DNA from 2 places in the Cupriavidus sp. 291-E7 genome. Region 2 is predicted to be linked to the other one. Evidence: predicted binding sites of a transcription regulator. Region 2 holds the regulator's gene; the other holds the start of a gene.
The links. The regulator FNR, encoded in region 2, switches genes on or off when oxygen is low (the NO sensors DNR and NnrR bind a similar motif). The targets are predictions, from matches to a motif close to TTGATNNNNATCAA.
Positions count from the first base shown of each region.

Region 1 (8,062 bases), on a different contig from region 2:
TGCTGAACGGCAAGGGTGCGATGCCCGCCCGTGCCGGCACCTCGCCTGACGACCTGAGCGATTACGAACTGTCGCGTGCCGTGGTCTACATGGCCGACGCCGGTGGCGCCAAGTTCCCTGAGCCGGCCGCACCGGCACAAGGCGCTACCGCGCAGGCTGCCGCCCCGGCACCCGAGGCGCCGGCAGCTGCGGCGGCACCGGCCGCAGCAGCCCCCGCCGCAGCGGCTCCCGCTCCGGCAGCCGCCACAACCGCTGCCGCGCCGGCCGCGGCTTCGGCTGAAACGGGCAAGAAAGTCTACGAACAGGTTTGCGCCGCTTGTCACGCTGCTGGCGTGGCGGGTGCGCCGAAGTTCGGCGACAAGGCTGCCTGGGCACCGCGTCTCAAGGAAGGCATGGACGCCGTGCACAACTTCGCTCTCAAGGGCAAGGGCGTGATGCCACCCAAGGGCGGCTACGCGGGTCCGGATGCGGACGTGATTGCAGCGTCGGACTACATGGCGAACGCGGCGAAGTAATTCCCGCAGACGCTCAGCAAAAAGCCCGCGATGATTCGCGGGCTTTTTTGTTTCTTGCTTTTGCTTCTTGCCGATGTTTCTTACAGATCGTCCGCGGCTTCAGACCACGCGCGAGTAGCGCACCAGTGGAATCACCTTTGCGTCATTCGATGCTGGAGCGGGCTGCGGCCGGCTGGCATCTTCGCGCAGGTAACGGTCGAACACCATTGCCACGCGCCGTACCAGCAGGCGGCCAAGCGTCGTGATCTCGATCCGCTCCGGCGTACGGTGCACCAGGTGATCCGCCGCCAGCTTGTCCAGGTCGGCAAGTTCGGCGGCAAAAGTCGTGGCGAAGTCGATGCCGTATTCCGCTTCGACGGCAGCGATGTCGAGTGTGCCGTTGCACATCAAGGCGCCGATGATGGCTTTGCGCAGATGATCGTCGGCGGACATCTCGAGTCCGCGCACGATCGGCAGACGGCTGGCGTCGATGGCGCTGTAGTACGCATCCGTGGTGCGGGCGTTCTGCACATAGTGGCCAGCAACCGCGCCAATCGCCGATACCCCGAGACCGATCTGGTCATAACCCGCATGCGTGGCATAGCCCTGGAAATTGCGCTGTAGCCGGCCTTCGCGCTGAGCGATGGCCAGGTCATCGTCGGGCAAGGCAAAGTGATCCATGCCGATGTAGACGTAGCCAGCGGCGGTCAGCCGTTCGATCGTCGACACCAGGATGTCGAGCTTCTCCGCCGCCGGCGGCAGTGTTGCGGCATCGATACGGCGTTGCGGCTTGAACACATGCGGCAGATGCGCGTAGCTGTAGACCGACAACCGATCCGGACGAAGCTCCAGCACGCGCTCGATCGTCGCGCCAAATCGCGCCGTGGTCTGGTGCGGCAGTCCGTAGATCAGATCCACGCTGACCGACTGAAAACCCAGGCGCCGCGCAGCCAGCACGACATTGCGCGTCTCTTCATACGATTGCACGCGATGGACGGCCTGCTGAACCTCCGGGTCGAAATCCTGCACACCGAGGCTGATCCGGTTGAAGCCGAGTTCGGCCAGCAGGTCCATGCGCTCGTCCGTCACGCGGCGCGGATCAATTTCAATCGAGTGCTCGCCTTCGGGCAGCAATACGAAATGCTCGTGCAGCGCCGCCATGACGCGACGCATTTCATCGGGATCGAGGAAGGTTGGCGTGCCGCCACCCCAATGCGACTGCATCACGGCGCGACGCTCGCCAAGCCGTGCCGCCACCATCGCCATCTCACGCGAGAGGTAATCCACATACTGCGCGCTACGGCTGTGGTCCTTGGTGATGATCTTGTTGCAGCCGCAGTAGTAGCAGATGTTCTCGCAGAACGGGATGTGCAGATAAAGCGATAGCGGCGCTGGTGTGTCGGCGCGACAGGCCTGCAACGCGCGCAGATAGCCAGCATCGCCCACTTCGTTGTGAAAGCGGTCGGCGGTGGGATAAGAGGTATAGCGCGGGCCGTTGCCATCGATACGGCCGGCCAGGCTGCGGAAATCGGCAAGTGCGCGGCGGTCGAACGCGGTGCCGGCGACGTCGGAATTGGGGGCGAACATGCGGGGACTCGATTTGTTGGCGTGGGTGACGACCGATGCTATGCCTCGCGCGGTAGTGAAACTTTGACGCCAATCAAAATCACGGCAACCGTACGCCTGCCAGCCCCGCGAAGGCGGGGGCTGCAAGTCTGGTGAAAGTCACGGAAGCGTCATGAAGGGCCGATAGTCTCGGCCCCGGCTCCACGTCGTCCCGCCCGTTTCCGCTGCCTGCAGCGCTTTCTGCGTTCCACCCGACTACCTTCACTGCCATGCGCCCAGCCTTGCCGCAGTCGATCCCCACTTGTGCGCCCGCGTTCGCGGGCCGCCGTCGCGCCCTGCGGATGCTCGGCGCACTCTCTTCCGCCGCCATGTTGCCCGCCTTTGCACAGCCGGCTGGCCAGGTGCTTCGCCGGCAGCTCGTCGTCGGCCACCTGGTTGACCGGGTTGGCCCGCAGGCCGATCAGGCACGCGACTATCTGGCAGGCGCCAAAGTGATGTTCGATGCCTTCAATGCATCGCCGGCCAGCAATGGTGGCCTGCGCGTCGTGCACGTTGTGCGCGATGCCGACGCATCGAACCCGCGCGCCGCCGCCGCGCAGGCCACGGCGCTGGCTGACAACGAGCGTGCCGAAGTGTTGTTCGGGCCGGGCGACAGCCTGCTGCCCACGCTGGCCAATTCGCCCGAGCTGACCCGGCGCGGCGTGCAGATCGTGGCGCCGCTGTCGGGGCTGGCGTTGGCTGCGGACAACGTGTGGTTCACCCGCGCCGACTACCAGGCCGAACTCGATGCCGCGGTTCACCAGTTGCGCAGCTACGGGCTGGGCGGCATTGCGCTGGCGGTATCGCCGGACTTTGCGGCAGGCACGCTCGGCGTCGGCACGCCCTGGCTGGCGCGGCTTGAAAAGGACATGTCGACGCGCGCCGTGGTGCTGACCGGCAACCTGGAGGAAGGCGCGCGGCGTATCGCATCGTCCCGTCCTGGCGCCGTGATCGTGGCGGGCGATACGCTGGCCTACGGCAGTCTTGGCCGCGCGCTGGCGGCGCAAAACTGGTACGGCTTTCTGGTGGGACTATCGGCGGTGAGTCCGTCGGCCGCGCGCGAAATTCTCGGCACCAACTATGCGGGCGGCATGGTCGTCACGCAAATTGCGCCGGGACCGCAGGAATCGACACTACGTGTGGTGAAGGAACACGTCGCACGCATGAAGCAGTATCTCGACGAGCCACCCTCGCCCGCCACGCTAGCGGGCTACATCGGCGCGGCGTGGCTGGTGCGCTCGGCCGTGGGAATGAAGACATCGGGTACGGCCGAATTACGCCGCGCGCTTCAGGCACGTATCGACGTAGGCGATTTCACGCTGGACTTCACGCGCGGGCTGCGGGGGTCCCAGTACGTGCAACTGGCGGCGATCGGCAAGAGCGGCCTGCCGCAGCGAGCATGACAGCGCGCCGCGCCGCCTATCTCAGGCGCGCGGCAGCGTGATGCTTACGCGCAGGCCACCCTCGAGGCGATTGGACAGCTTCAGCTCGCCGCCGTGGCGCGCCACGATGTCGGCGGCAATCGACAAGCCCATACCCACGCCGCCGGTGGCGCGGCTGCGCGACGATTCCACGCGATAGAACGGCTCCAGCACGCGCTGCAGCTCCGCGGGCGGAATGCCGGGACCGCTATCGCAGACGTCGATCGACACGCGCTCGGGGCTATCGGTCAGGATGATGTGCGCGGCGCCGCCATAGCGGTGCGCGTTCTCCACAAGGTTCACCACCGCGCGCCGGAGTTCGGTCGGATAGGCCAGCAGCGGCGCGGCATCGCCGGACAGCCGCACGTCCTGCCCGATTTCCTGCGCATCGTCGACAACGGCCTGCAGCAAGGCCAGCACGTCCACGCGCTGGCGCGGGCCCGTGGCATCGTCACGCTCGCGCAGGTAGTACAGCGTGGCATCGATCAGGCCGTTCATCTCGGCCAGATCCTGGCGCAGCCGATAGCGCACGTCGTTGTCTTCGACGCGTTCGATGCGCAGGCTCATGCGTGTCAGCGGCGTGCGCAGGTCATGCGAAACCGCGGCCAGAAAACGCGACTGCTGCGCGAGCTGCGTGCGGATGCGCTGCTGCATCAGGTTCAGCGCGTGCGTGGCATCGCGGGCTTCCGCCGGACCGGTGTCTTCATCGAGCGGCGGCGCGTGCACGTCCTGCGCCAGGCGGTTGGCTCCGCTGGCCAGTTGCTGCACTGGCCGCGCCAGCAGGCGGGCGCCCACCCAGGACGCGATCAGGATGGCCGCCAGCTGGAACAGCAACCCCAGATGCGGTGGCCAGATGCCACGGATATGGAATCCCTTTGGCGGCCCCGGCGGCCAATCGCCAGGACGGCGTTCGCGGAACGCTTCGGGACGCAGCGGCGGGCCATCGAAGTCGAACGGTTCATTGCCGCGCATGCCAGGCGGCGGGCCCGGTGGATGGTCGGGCATGAACACGCCTTCGAGCGGGTTGGGCGGCGGGCCGGGCAGCAGCCGGCCGGCGGCTTCGGCTTCGGAGGCGGCCCGGCGCATGCGCTCCATGTAGCGCTCCGATCCCGGGCGTGGAAACACGCTCTCGATCACGGTCACGCCCAGCACGTGCACGGCCAGCATGATGGCGGTCATCACGAAGAACAACCGCATGAACATCGAATTGAACCGGCGGCGCCGGGCCGGTTCGCCGGCGCGCGGGTCCGGACGCACAACCGATGCGCCGTCAGCCGACGGCGGCGTCGCAGCAGCCATGCCGTCAGTGCTCCACGTTGCCGGTGAAGACGTAGCCTTCGCCGCGCACGGTGCGGATCAGCGACGAGTCGCGCGGATCGTCACGCAGCTTCTGGCGCAGGCGCGATACCAGCAGATCGATACTGCGGTCGAACACATCAAGGTCGCGGCCGCGCGCATTGTTGATCAGCATTTCGCGGTCGAGCACCCGGTTCGGGTTCTCGATAAAGGTCAGCAGCAGGCGGAATTCCGCATTGGACAGCGGCACTACGGTCTCTTCGGCATCGACGAGCTGGCGCAGCGTCGCATTCAGGCGCCAGCATCCGAAACGCATCTCGTGACCGCCAGCGGCGGGCGTCGTCCGGCGCACCTCGCCACGGCTGCGGCGCAGCACGGTGTGGATGCGAGCCACCAGCTCGCGCATTTCAAACGGCTTGGTCACGTAGTCGTCCGCGCCCACCTCCAGACCCACCACGCGGTCGGCCAGCTCGGCGCGCGCGGTCAGCATGATCACTGGCAGGTCGCTGCGCTCGCGGATTTCCCGGCACAGCGTCAGGCCGTTCTCGCCCGGCAGCGAGAGATCCAGGATCACAAGGTCGTACTCCTGCGTACCCAGCGCTGCGCGCATTGCCGTGCCACCCTCGGCACCTTCCGCCTCCATACCGAAAGTGGCCAGGTATTCGGCAAGCATGGTGCGGATCTGGGGATCGTCGTCGACGATCAGCAGGCGGATGGGCAGGTTTTGCGACAGGTCCATGTGGTGTGGAAATAAGAAAGACGCGGAAATTCCGAGCGGCCAATGTACCAGCCAGGAGATTACAGGCGATGCCGGCTTTGTATCAAAGTTGATACGTGCGGAAAGGGCCACATGTGGCCTGCCCCGTGCCACGAAGGTGGTGGCGCTGGCGCTGTGTGCCGGCCGGAGAAAAATACGCTCCCGGTGCTGCCGCATCCGGGAGCGTTCAACAGGGAAGAAGCCGGGCTCGCATGCGCCCAGCCGCACCGCAACCGAAGGGCGGGCACGGTGCGTCGCAGGAACGCCGAGACGTTCTCACGCGGTGGCAATCGTAGTAAGGCTGTACTCCGGCGTCTTGTCGGCCTTGTATCAACGTCAGCTTGCGGCAGGCTTGTTGAGCAGCGCCTTCAGGCCGGCGAGCCGATCCTTCGGACTCATGGCAGGCATCGCGTCCTGCGGTGCGGGGCCATCCTCCAGTTTCATCTCGGCGATGAAGCGGGACGGCTCGACCGAATAGGTTTCGCGCGCGCGCTTGCGCTTCTTGCACCAGCTGATCTGCAGGCTGCGTTGCGCGCGCGTGATGCCCACATACATCAGGCGGCGCTCTTCCTCGATCTTGTCGTCGCCAAGGTCTTCGTCCTCGCGGGTGTGGGGCAGGATGCCCTCTTCCACGCCCACCAGGAACACGTGCGGATATTCGAGGCCTTTCGATGCATGCAGCGTCGACAGTCTTACCGCGTCAGGATCTTCCTCGCGGCCTTCGAGCATGCTCATCAGCGCCACGGTCTGCGTCAGTTCCAGCAGGTTCTTGCCTTCGTCGCCAAAACCATCGGCGTTGTCGAAGCCGGTAGCCTCGCCCTCGCCATCCGCTTCGGGTCGCGTGCCCTTGCGCTTGAGCCAGTCCAGGAATTCCAGCGTGTTGGTCCAGCGCGACTGCGCCTGGCGTTCGTCGAACGTGTCGTACAGGTAGGCCTCGTAGTGGATGCCTTCCATCAGATCGTCCAGCACGACGGTCGCTGGGTCCTTGGCGGCACGGTCGGCCAGCCGCACCATCGATTCGCAGAACACACGCAGCGGTTCCAGCTGGCGCGGCTGCAGCTTGGCCTCGATACCGCCCATCATCGCCGCCTCGAACAGCGAAACCTTGGCCTGGCCCGCGAACGTGCCCAGCACTTCGAGCGTGGTATTGCCCACGCCACGGCGCGGCGTGGTAATGGCGCGGATGAATGCGGGATCGTCGTCGGGGTTAGCGATCAGGCGCAGGTAGGCGCAGATGTCCTTGATCTCGGCCTTGTCGAAGAAGCTCTGGCCACCGGACAGCACATAGGGAATCCGCTCGCGCCGCAGGATCTGCTCGAACAGCCGCGCCTGGTGATTGCCGCGATAGAGAATCGCATAGTCTCGAAACTGCGCCCGACGCTCGAACTTGTGCGCGGATAGCCGGAACACCACCGACTCCGCCTCGTGCTCTTCGTCGTTCATCGGATGCACCGCGATCGGATCGCCCATACCATGCTCGGACCACAGCTTCTTGTCGAACAACTTGGGGTTGTTCGCAATCACCGCGTTGGCCGCTTCGAGAATGCGCACGGTCGAGCGATAGTTCTGTTCGAGCTTGACGACCTTGAGGTCCGGGAAATCGGTCTGCAGCAGGCGCAGGTTATCCAGCGTGGCGCCGCGCCAGCCGTAGATGGCCTGGTCGTCGTCGCCCACGGCCGTAAAGGCCGGTGCGCGCAGGTGCGACCCGCCGGCCAGCAGCTTCAGCAACTGGTACTGGCACGCGTTGGTGTCCTGGTATTCGTCCACCAGGAAATAGCGCAGGCGGTTCTGCCATTTCAGCCGCACGGCTTCATCGCGTGCGAACAGCTCGGCGGGCAGCCGGATCAGATCGTCGAAATCCACCGCCTGATACGCGTGCAGCGTGGCCACGTAGTTGCGATAGACCATCGCCGCCTGATGCTCGTCGGCATTGGCGGCCTGCGCCAGCGCGGTCTCCGGATCGACCATGCCGTTCTTCCACAGCGAGATCGTGCCTTGCACGCTGCGGATCAGCTTCTTGTCGGTGGTGGCGAGCTGCTCCTGCACGAGCCCGAAACAGTCGTCCGAATCCATGATCGAGAACTGCGGCTTCAACCCGACATGCTCGGCTTCCATGCGCAAGATTTGCACGCCAAGCGAGTGAAACGTACAAACCGTCAGCTGCTTGAGTGGAATGCGCTTCCCTTCGCGCGTGGTCTTGCCTTCCATCAGCTTGCCGATGCGTTCCTGCATCTCCTTGGCCGCCTTGTTCGTAAAAGTGACGGCGGCGATGTGACGCGGTTCGAACCCCTTGTCCTCAATCAGGTGCGCAATCTTTTGCGTAATCACGCGCGTCTTGCCGGAGCCGGCGCCAGCCAGCACAAGGCAGGGGCCGTCCAGGTAGCGAACCGCTTCGGATTGCGCGGCGTTGAGTCCGTGGGTCATGGGGCAGGGAAACGATGCAGGCGGGATGTATCAAGGCGCACGTGCGACGCGGCGCGCCAAAGGCG
Region 1 covers NZ_JBYOJV010000007.1:172,149-180,210, reverse strand. The annotation lists gene AC3FLX_RS14510 (c-type cytochrome) at 1-515, shown strand, start outside; gene hemN (oxygen-independent coproporphyrinogen III oxidase) at 615-2,081, opposite strand; gene AC3FLX_RS14500 (ABC transporter substrate-binding protein) at 2,330-3,502, shown strand; gene AC3FLX_RS14495 (ATP-binding protein) at 3,524-4,819, opposite strand; gene AC3FLX_RS14490 (response regulator) at 4,824-5,555, opposite strand; gene AC3FLX_RS14485 (UvrD-helicase domain-containing protein) at 5,910-7,997, opposite strand.
Region 1: hemN (oxygen-independent coproporphyrinogen III oxidase) is a predicted target of FNR. The motif match lies at 2,145-2,158, and genes of this name have one in related genera.

Region 2 (8,062 bases):
CCAACGCGCAACGGCTCCTGCGCACAGATCAGCGCGGTCTCGAGGACGATCTTCGCCTCTTGGGTATTCATGTGATTGCGTGCAGCCTGTCTTTGCACCTGCTCCCGGACGAATCCCGGAGCACTGGAGATTGCAGATACAGCGAGGCCGAAGCCCGCCATCTCATCGCGCAGCCAACTCGCATGCCTATCGCAGCGCAGCCGTGCACCTCGTTCTTTGCATCGAATTGCCGGGTCGGTCCGGCAGGAGATCGTCCGGGGCTGGCCAGTTTCACCAATCGACGGACCTCTTGCGTCGCGCCTTCTCCCTTCGGGGCGGACATTCGCCTGGGCCACCGGATGGCCAAGACGGCAAGAAACAAAACGGTATCGGCTCGGGGCAACATCGCCCTGGCCGGCGCCACCTTCCCAACCGCCGCCGGTCTTTTAACCAGATCTTTTGAACCGGATGAACTGTAGAGACGTTGCCGGCGCACCGGAGTGACCGGAAACCTGGGCACGCGTCCCAGATCAGGGAAGCGGCCCGGCGACGCAAAAAGCATGGTGCGGCGCGATACCGTGGTTCTCGGGATTGTATGGCATTCCCGGCCCCGCCCGCAACCCGGCACTGTGGCCGATTCAGAACACCACGCAAAAGCCGTGTTGCGCCAACGTATCAGGGAGCCAGATCGAACGGGCCACGCCCAGCATGCCGAACCCGATCACCACGATGGCTGCGCCCATCCGTATGGCCGGTTTGCGGGAAAGCTGGCGCAGGTATCCGGACAAGCCCGAGATCACCAGCAGGTTCGGTAATGTGCCGAGTCCGAAGGCACCCATCACGAGCGCACCTGACGTGGCATTGCCGGCCAGCAACGCCAGAGCGAGTGCGCTGTAGACCATCCCGCACGGTACCAGACCCCAGGCCAGCCCCATGCCATAGCGGCGCGCCATCGGCATGGCCCGTTGACGCGGCCGCAAGCTCGCCGGCAAGCGAGCACTCATCGATCGAACATGTTGCACCACGTGCACGGCTGCCAGAGACGCCAGCCGTTCGATCCAGTCGGCTCGCATCACGCGTCCGCGCAACAACCACGCGCCCGTGACAATCAGCATCACACTGCCCAACGCGTAGAGCCATCGCTGCAACGGCAGATACTCCTGGCGCCATACGGTCGCGCCCACCGCTCCCATCGCCGCGCCAAGCAGCATGTACGTAGTGATGCGGCCAACATGCATGACGCACAGCTCGGCCCACCAGTGTCGCGGCGAGCGATGTATGAAAACAGCCACAGTGCGGGGCTGTTTTTGCTCCGCAGCAATAGCAATTCCTCCACACATGGCAGCGCAATGCATACCACCGAGCAAAGCCATAAGAAAAACGCTTAAAAGCACACCAAATGGCAACTGTTCCTCGCTTCTGCGTCACTCGACACTGTAAAATGCCTGCATCGCGCCCTCGCTGCAAGCGCATTCATAACGAGCACTTCAATTGTTGACTTCCATTCCCGTCACCGAGATGTCGCCCCGTTGTTCCACGTGTGCAATGGGCCAGCTTTGCCTGCCCGTCGGCATGTCGCAACAAGACCTGGCGAAAATGGACACGCTCGTTCAGGAACGTGTGCGTGTCCATAAGGGCGAAACGCTTTACCGCATGGGCGAACCGCTCAGCGCGGTCTATGCCATTCGCTTTGGCACACTGAAGACGCACGTCACGATGGAAGACGGGCGCACCCAGATCACCGGTTTCCACTTGCCCGGCGAAGTCATCGGTCTCGACGGCCTGGGCGAGATGCAACACGCATCCGACGCCACCGCGCTGGAAGACACCGAAGTCTGCGTCGTGCGTTACGACGACCTGCAATCGCTGTCGGGCAGCCTGCCTTCTCTGCAGGGCCAGTTCCTGCGGCTGATGAGCAAGGAGATCTCGCAAGACCAGGTCATGCTGATCACGCTTGGCTCGATGCGCGCGGAAGAGCGGCTTGCTGCTTTTCTCGTGAACATGTCCGAACGACTTTCGGCACGCGGTTACTCCTCCACCGAGTTCGTGCTGCGCATGAGCCGCGAGGAAATCGGTAGTTACCTTGGCCTGAAGCTCGAGACCGTCAGCCGTCTGTTCTCGCGCTTCGCTGAAGCGGGCCTGATCCAGATTCGTCAGCGACATGTGAAACTGGTCGACATGGCAGGCATCAAGCAGGTGTATAGCCGCTCCTGCTGACACGCGCTACATCTCATACCGAGCACCGTGACAAAGGCCGCACCGGGACGTATCCGGTGCGGCCTTTCTGTTTAATGTTGCTATTCGAGTTCATCGGTATCGCTGAGCTTCACCGGCATCGTGTACAACGTGAGTCCGCTCGATAGCGCACAGAACAGCCACGCCACCAGGAAACCCACGGTGTAGATCGCTTGCCGCGATGCTTCAACCGGATGCCCGAAGAAATTGAGATCTCCGGGGTCCACTACCGAGAACACCACCGCTGTGGCCGCACCGCCCATCAGAAACGCCGGCCATAACACCCACATCAGCCAGCGTAGTCTCATGGGCGCCTCGCTGACGGCTCACTCCGACTCGCGCCGACTTTTTCGACTACCAGGCCGTGACGAGCGGCATCTGCAACCGGTTTGTCGGCGTGGCTGTTGGCCAGCCAGATCGTAATGCCGCAACCAACCATCGCCAACAGCGGGCCGCTCATCAGGATCCAGGGCCAGGGTTCCCTGTACCAGGGTTTTGCGGGGTGTGGGGTCATTGCGCTCTCCTATTGGCATCCGTCCCTCTTCGCAATCTGTGACAGCATCACAGATTGCGAGGGACGATGAAACTCGTGCTTTGCCGGATATTCACCTCGCGCGCGGCTTCGGTCTCGGCAGTGACCGTCACCTCGATCTTGTGCGTCCCTTGCGCGGCATCATCGATCGGCACGCGAATCCGGATCGGCAGCAACCGGTTCGACGTAGGCGACAGCGCTTCGGCGGCATGGTCGTATTCGACCGTCAGCCCCTTCAGATCGTCGCTCTGCGCCTGCACACGGATCTTCATCGGCGCCTCAGTCGCGTTGATCAGTTGGAGCCGATACACGTTCTCGATCCAGCGTCCTTCCACTTCGCGCCCGAGCGCGCCGCGGTCACGAATGATGTCGACCTTCAGCGGTGTACGCATGGCCAGCGACACAACGAATCCCGCGCACAGCGCCAGCCAGATCATGGTGTAGACGATGGTGCGCGGGCGCAGCAGACGCTTGCGGGCATCGGTGACCGACAGCTTCTTGCGCATGGCGTTCTCCGACGTGTACCGGATCAGTCCACGTGGATACTCCATCTTGTCCATCACTTGATTACAGGCGTCGATACACGCACCGCAGCCAATGCACTCATACTGCAACCCATCGCGGATATCGATGCCGGTCGGGCATACCTGCACGCAAATGCTGCAGTTCACGCAATCGCCCAAGCCGGCTGCCTGGTGATCGGTCTTGCGCGAGCGGCTGCCGCGCGGCTCGCCACGCCCCACGTCGTAGGTCACGACGTAGGTATCGCGATCCACCATCACGCTTTGGAAGCGCGCGTACGGGCACATGTACTTGCAAACCTGCTCGCGCATGAACCCGGCGTTGCCCCATGTTGCGAATGCGTAGAACAGCATCCAGAAGGCTTGCCAAGGACCCAGCGTCCAGTGCAGAACCTCGCCACCGAGTTCGCGTATCGGCGCGAAGTAGCCAATGAACGTGAAGCCCGTCCACAGTGCAATCAGAATCCACAGCGTGTGCTTGGTGGCCTTGAGTCGAAGCTTGCGCAGACTCCACGGATCGCCATCCAGGCGGATGCGTGCGATGCGGTCGCCTTCCACCCGCCGCTCGATCCACATGAAGATCTCGGTATAGACCGTCTGCGGGCACGCATAGCCGCAGAACAGCCGACCCGCAATGGCCGTGAAGAGGAATAGCGAAAGCGCCGAGATGACCAGCAGCACGGCCAGGTAGATCACATCCTGCGGCCAGAGCACCAGCCCAAAGATGTAGAACTTCCGGGCACCGAGATCGAACAGCACGGCCTGCCGGTCGTTCCATTGCAGCCAGGGCGTGCCGTAGTAGACGAGTTGCGTGAGGATGACCAGCCAGACGCGCCAGCTGGAGAATGCACCCGTGATCGAGCGCGGATAGATCTTGCGCCGGACTTCGTACAGCGCTTCTTCGGTTGCCTCAGCCGCCGTCTTGGGCGGCGGCGCAGGCCGCCAGGCCGCGGCCTCATTGGAGTCGCGGGTTGTGGGGGGAGATTCCAGGGGCGCGTTCATTGTTCAGCCCTCATGCCCCCGGCACAGGCGGCACGCCGCACTGCGCCGGGGAGCGGTTTGTCATTGCCCTGCCGGTGCTGCCGAATTGGACAGACCCCAGACATAAGCCGTCAGCATGCGAATGCGCTCAGGTGTCAGGATTTCCTCATGCGCCGGCATGTGGCCGTTGTGGCCCTTCAGGATGGCGTCAACGATCGAGCCTTCCGAACTGCCGTACAGCCAGACCTTGTCGGACAGATTGGGCGCACCCAGTGCCTGATTGCCCTTGCCGCTGGCGCCGTGACAAGCCGCACAGGTCGACTTGAACGTGCTCTCTCCGCGCGACGCACGGATCGGGTCGTATGCCAGTCCCGACAGCGATCGCACATACTGCGCCGTGTCGCCGGCCTGCTTGGCGTCGATGGTGCCGGCAAACGGCGGCATCATGCCGTTGCGGCCCTTGGCGATCGTCTGCTGGATCGTGTCCGGGTCGCCACCGTAGAGCCAATCGTTATCGGTCAGGTTCGGAAAACCGCGGCTGCCCCGTGCATCGGAGCCATGACATTGCGCGCAGTAGTTCAGGAACAGTCGCTGGCCGATCTCACGGGCATCAGGATCCGCGGCAACCTGCTTGACGTCCATCTTCAGATACTTGGCGTAGATCTCGTGCTGCATCTTCTCGGCAGCCTGCCGGTGCGCGGCAAGTTCATCCTGCGTCGAGAACTTCAGTGCGCCCGCGTACGAACCCAGCCCCGGATACAGGATCAGGTACCCCACGCTGAAGATGCAGGCCAGCAGGAACATCCACATCCACCAGCGTGGCAGCGGATTGTTCAGTTCGCGCAGGTCATCATCCCATACGTGCCCGGTATCGTCAGTGGTACTGACGCCCTTTGGCATCTTGCGCTGGGAGAACAGCAGCCACACACACCAGACGATACCGATGAGCGCAATGGCCGCGATGTAGTAGCTCCAGAAATCGGAAATGAAATCGCTCATGGTTACTAATTCCGGCTTGGATTATTGGTTTCATCGGGCAAGGCGAACGGCAGCATCGCCGATTCCTCGTTGGCCGCCCGGCGGCCTGCCGACCACGCCCACCAGCAGATGCCCAGGAACACGAGCATCGACAGCACGGTGGCGATAGAGGTAACGATCACCATGTCATCACTCCTTGGCGGGTGCGGCGGCGTCGGCCGCGGGCGCTGCGGCGGCAGGCGCGGCGGCGGTATCCAGCCGGACATTGCGACGGTTCAGGCCCAGGCCCTGCAGGTAGGCCACCATTGCGTCCTCTTCGGTCTTGCCGACGAGTTCCTCCGGTGCCCGTGCGATTTCATCCTCGGTGTACGGCACCCCCAGGCGCTGCAACGCCTTCATGCGCGCCTGAACCGAGTCGGTTGGCAGCTGTGTCTTTTCCAGCCACGGGTACGACGGCATCACCGATTCCGGCACCACGTCGCGCGGGTTGCGCAGGTGGATACGCTGCCAGTCATCGGAATAACGACCGCCCACACGTGCCAGGTCGGGACCCGTACGCTTGGAACCCCACAGGAACGGATGGTCATACACCGACTCGCCGGCCGTGGAGAAATGGCCATAGCGTTCGGTCTCGGCCTGCAGCGTACGCACCTGCTGCGAGTGACATCCCACGCAGCCCTCACGGATATAGATGTCACGCCCCATCAACCGCAACGGCGAGTACGGCGTGATGCCCGGGTCGGGCTGGGTCGTCGAGTGCTGGAAGAACAGCGGCACGATCTGCACCAGACCAGCGATGCTCACCACGATGATGGTTGCGATGATCAGCCAGCCGACATTCTTTTCCAGCGTCTCGTGCCTGAAGAAACCTTGATTCTGAGACATTGTTTGCGTCCTCGGCTTGTCAGTGGGCAGAAGCCGGCAGGCTGGCCGGAATCGGCGCATCCACAGCCGGCTTGCCGGCGATGGTGCGGAACACGTTGTAGGCCATGATGAACATGCCACCCAGGAAACACAGACCGCCCAGCAGACGAATCAGGTAGAACGGGTACTTGGCCTTGACGGCTTCCACGAACGCGTAGGTCAGCGTGCCGTCAGGCTGCGTGGCGCGCCACATCAGGCCTTCCATCACGCCGGCGATCCACATCGAGGCGATATAGAGCACCACGCCGATCGTCGCCACCCAGAAATGCAGCTCGATCAGGCGCGTGCTGTACATCTGCTTTTCGCCGAACAGGCGCGGAATCAGGTAGTACAGCGAGCCGATCGAAATCATGGCGACCCAGCCCAGCGCGCCCGAGTGCACGTGGCCGATCGTCCAGTCCGTGTAGTGCGACAGCGCATTCACGGTCTTGATCGACATCATCGAGCCTTCGAACGTAGCCATGCCGTAGAACGACAGTGCCACTACCAGGAACTTGAGGATCGGATCCGTGCGCAGCTTGTGCCAGGCACCGGACATGGTCATGATGCCGTTGATCATGCCGCCCCACGACGGCGCGAGCAGGATCAGCGAGAACACCATGCCAAGCGACTGCGCCCAATCAGGCAGTGCGGTGTATTGCAGGTGGTGAGGGCCGGCCCACATGTACGTGAAGTTGAGCGCCCAGAAGTGGACGATCGACAGGCGGTAGGAATAGATCGGACGCTCGGCCTGCTTCGGAATGAAGTAGTACATCATCCCCAGGAAGCTCGTGGTCAGGAAAAAGCCCACCGCGTTATGGCCGTACCACCACTGAATCATGGCGTCCTGCACACCGGCATAAGCCGAGTAGGACTTCCAGAGCGACGCCGGCATTTCGATGTTGTTGACGATATGCAGGATCGCGATGGTCAGGATGTAAGCGCCGAAAAACCAGTTGGCGACATAGATGTGCCGTGTCTTGCGCTTGACAATCGTGCCAAAAAAGACGATGGCGTAGGCCACCCAGACCAGCGTGATCAGGATGTCGATCGGCCATTCAAGCTCGGCATACTCCTTCGAACTCGTAATGCCTAGCGGCAGCGTGATAGCGGCGGCCACAATGACGATCTGCCAGCCCCAGAACGTGAAGGCCGCGAGCGGCCCGCAGAACAGGCGCGCCTGGCAGGTACGCTGCACCACGTAGTACGACGTGGCAAACAGCGCGCTGCCGCCAAATGCGAAGATCACCGCATTGGTGTGCAACGGGCGCAGTCGGCCGAACGACAGCCACGGCGTGTTGAAATTCAGATCCGGCCAGATCAGTTGTGCCGCAAGCAGAACGCCTACGGCCATGCCGACGATCCCCCAGACTACGGTCATGACGGCAAATTGCCGCACAACACCGTAATTGAAGGTGTCGACGCGTGGAGACGCGGTGGTGACAGCCATTCAGACCCCCAAGCTAAGTAAGAATAAACCTATTGACTGTGTGACTTTAGAAAAACAGGACGGTCGCCGCGTTGATTTCAATCAATCCTTACGCACCGCGCTCGAACTGTCTTCGTCGAAATATGTCCCGACACCGAAGTGCATCGGTTGCCACCCTCTTCAGCGCGCGCGCTCCGACCCGTGTGGCTTGTCGTTGTCGAGCAAAATGGCCTCGCCAGGGCGATCCAGGTCGTCGTACTGGCCGGCATGCAAGGCCCACCAGAGTGCACCCGCGATCAGCGCCACCAGCACCAGGCTCATCGGCACCAGCAGATACAGTGTTTCCATTCACACCTCCTCTTCTTGCGTCGTTGGCTTGACGCGCAGCAGCCGCCATGCATTGGCCACCACCAGAAGCGATGAGACGGACATGCCAATGCCCGCCATCCACGCCGTGACGTGGCCCGTTGCCGCCAACGGGATGGCCACGACGTTGTACGCAAA
Region 2 covers NZ_JBYOJV010000008.1:245,752-253,813, reverse strand. The annotation lists gene scpB (SMC-Scp complex subunit ScpB) at 1-71, opposite strand, end outside; gene AC3FLX_RS16465 (sulfite exporter TauE/SafE family protein) at 618-1,385, opposite strand; gene fnr (fumarate/nitrate reduction transcriptional regulator Fnr) at 1,471-2,196, shown strand; gene AC3FLX_RS16455 (hypothetical protein) at 2,277-2,522, opposite strand; gene AC3FLX_RS16450 (hypothetical protein) at 2,519-2,728, opposite strand; gene ccoG (cytochrome c oxidase accessory protein CcoG) at 2,776-4,269, opposite strand; gene ccoP (cytochrome-c oxidase, cbb3-type subunit III) at 4,330-5,247, opposite strand; gene AC3FLX_RS16435 (cbb3-type cytochrome oxidase subunit 3) at 5,253-5,411, opposite strand; gene ccoO (cytochrome-c oxidase, cbb3-type subunit II) at 5,416-6,111, opposite strand; gene ccoN (cytochrome-c oxidase, cbb3-type subunit I) at 6,131-7,579, opposite strand; gene ccoS (cbb3-type cytochrome oxidase assembly protein CcoS) at 7,739-7,906, opposite strand; gene AC3FLX_RS16415 (heavy metal translocating P-type ATPase) at 7,907-8,062, opposite strand, start outside.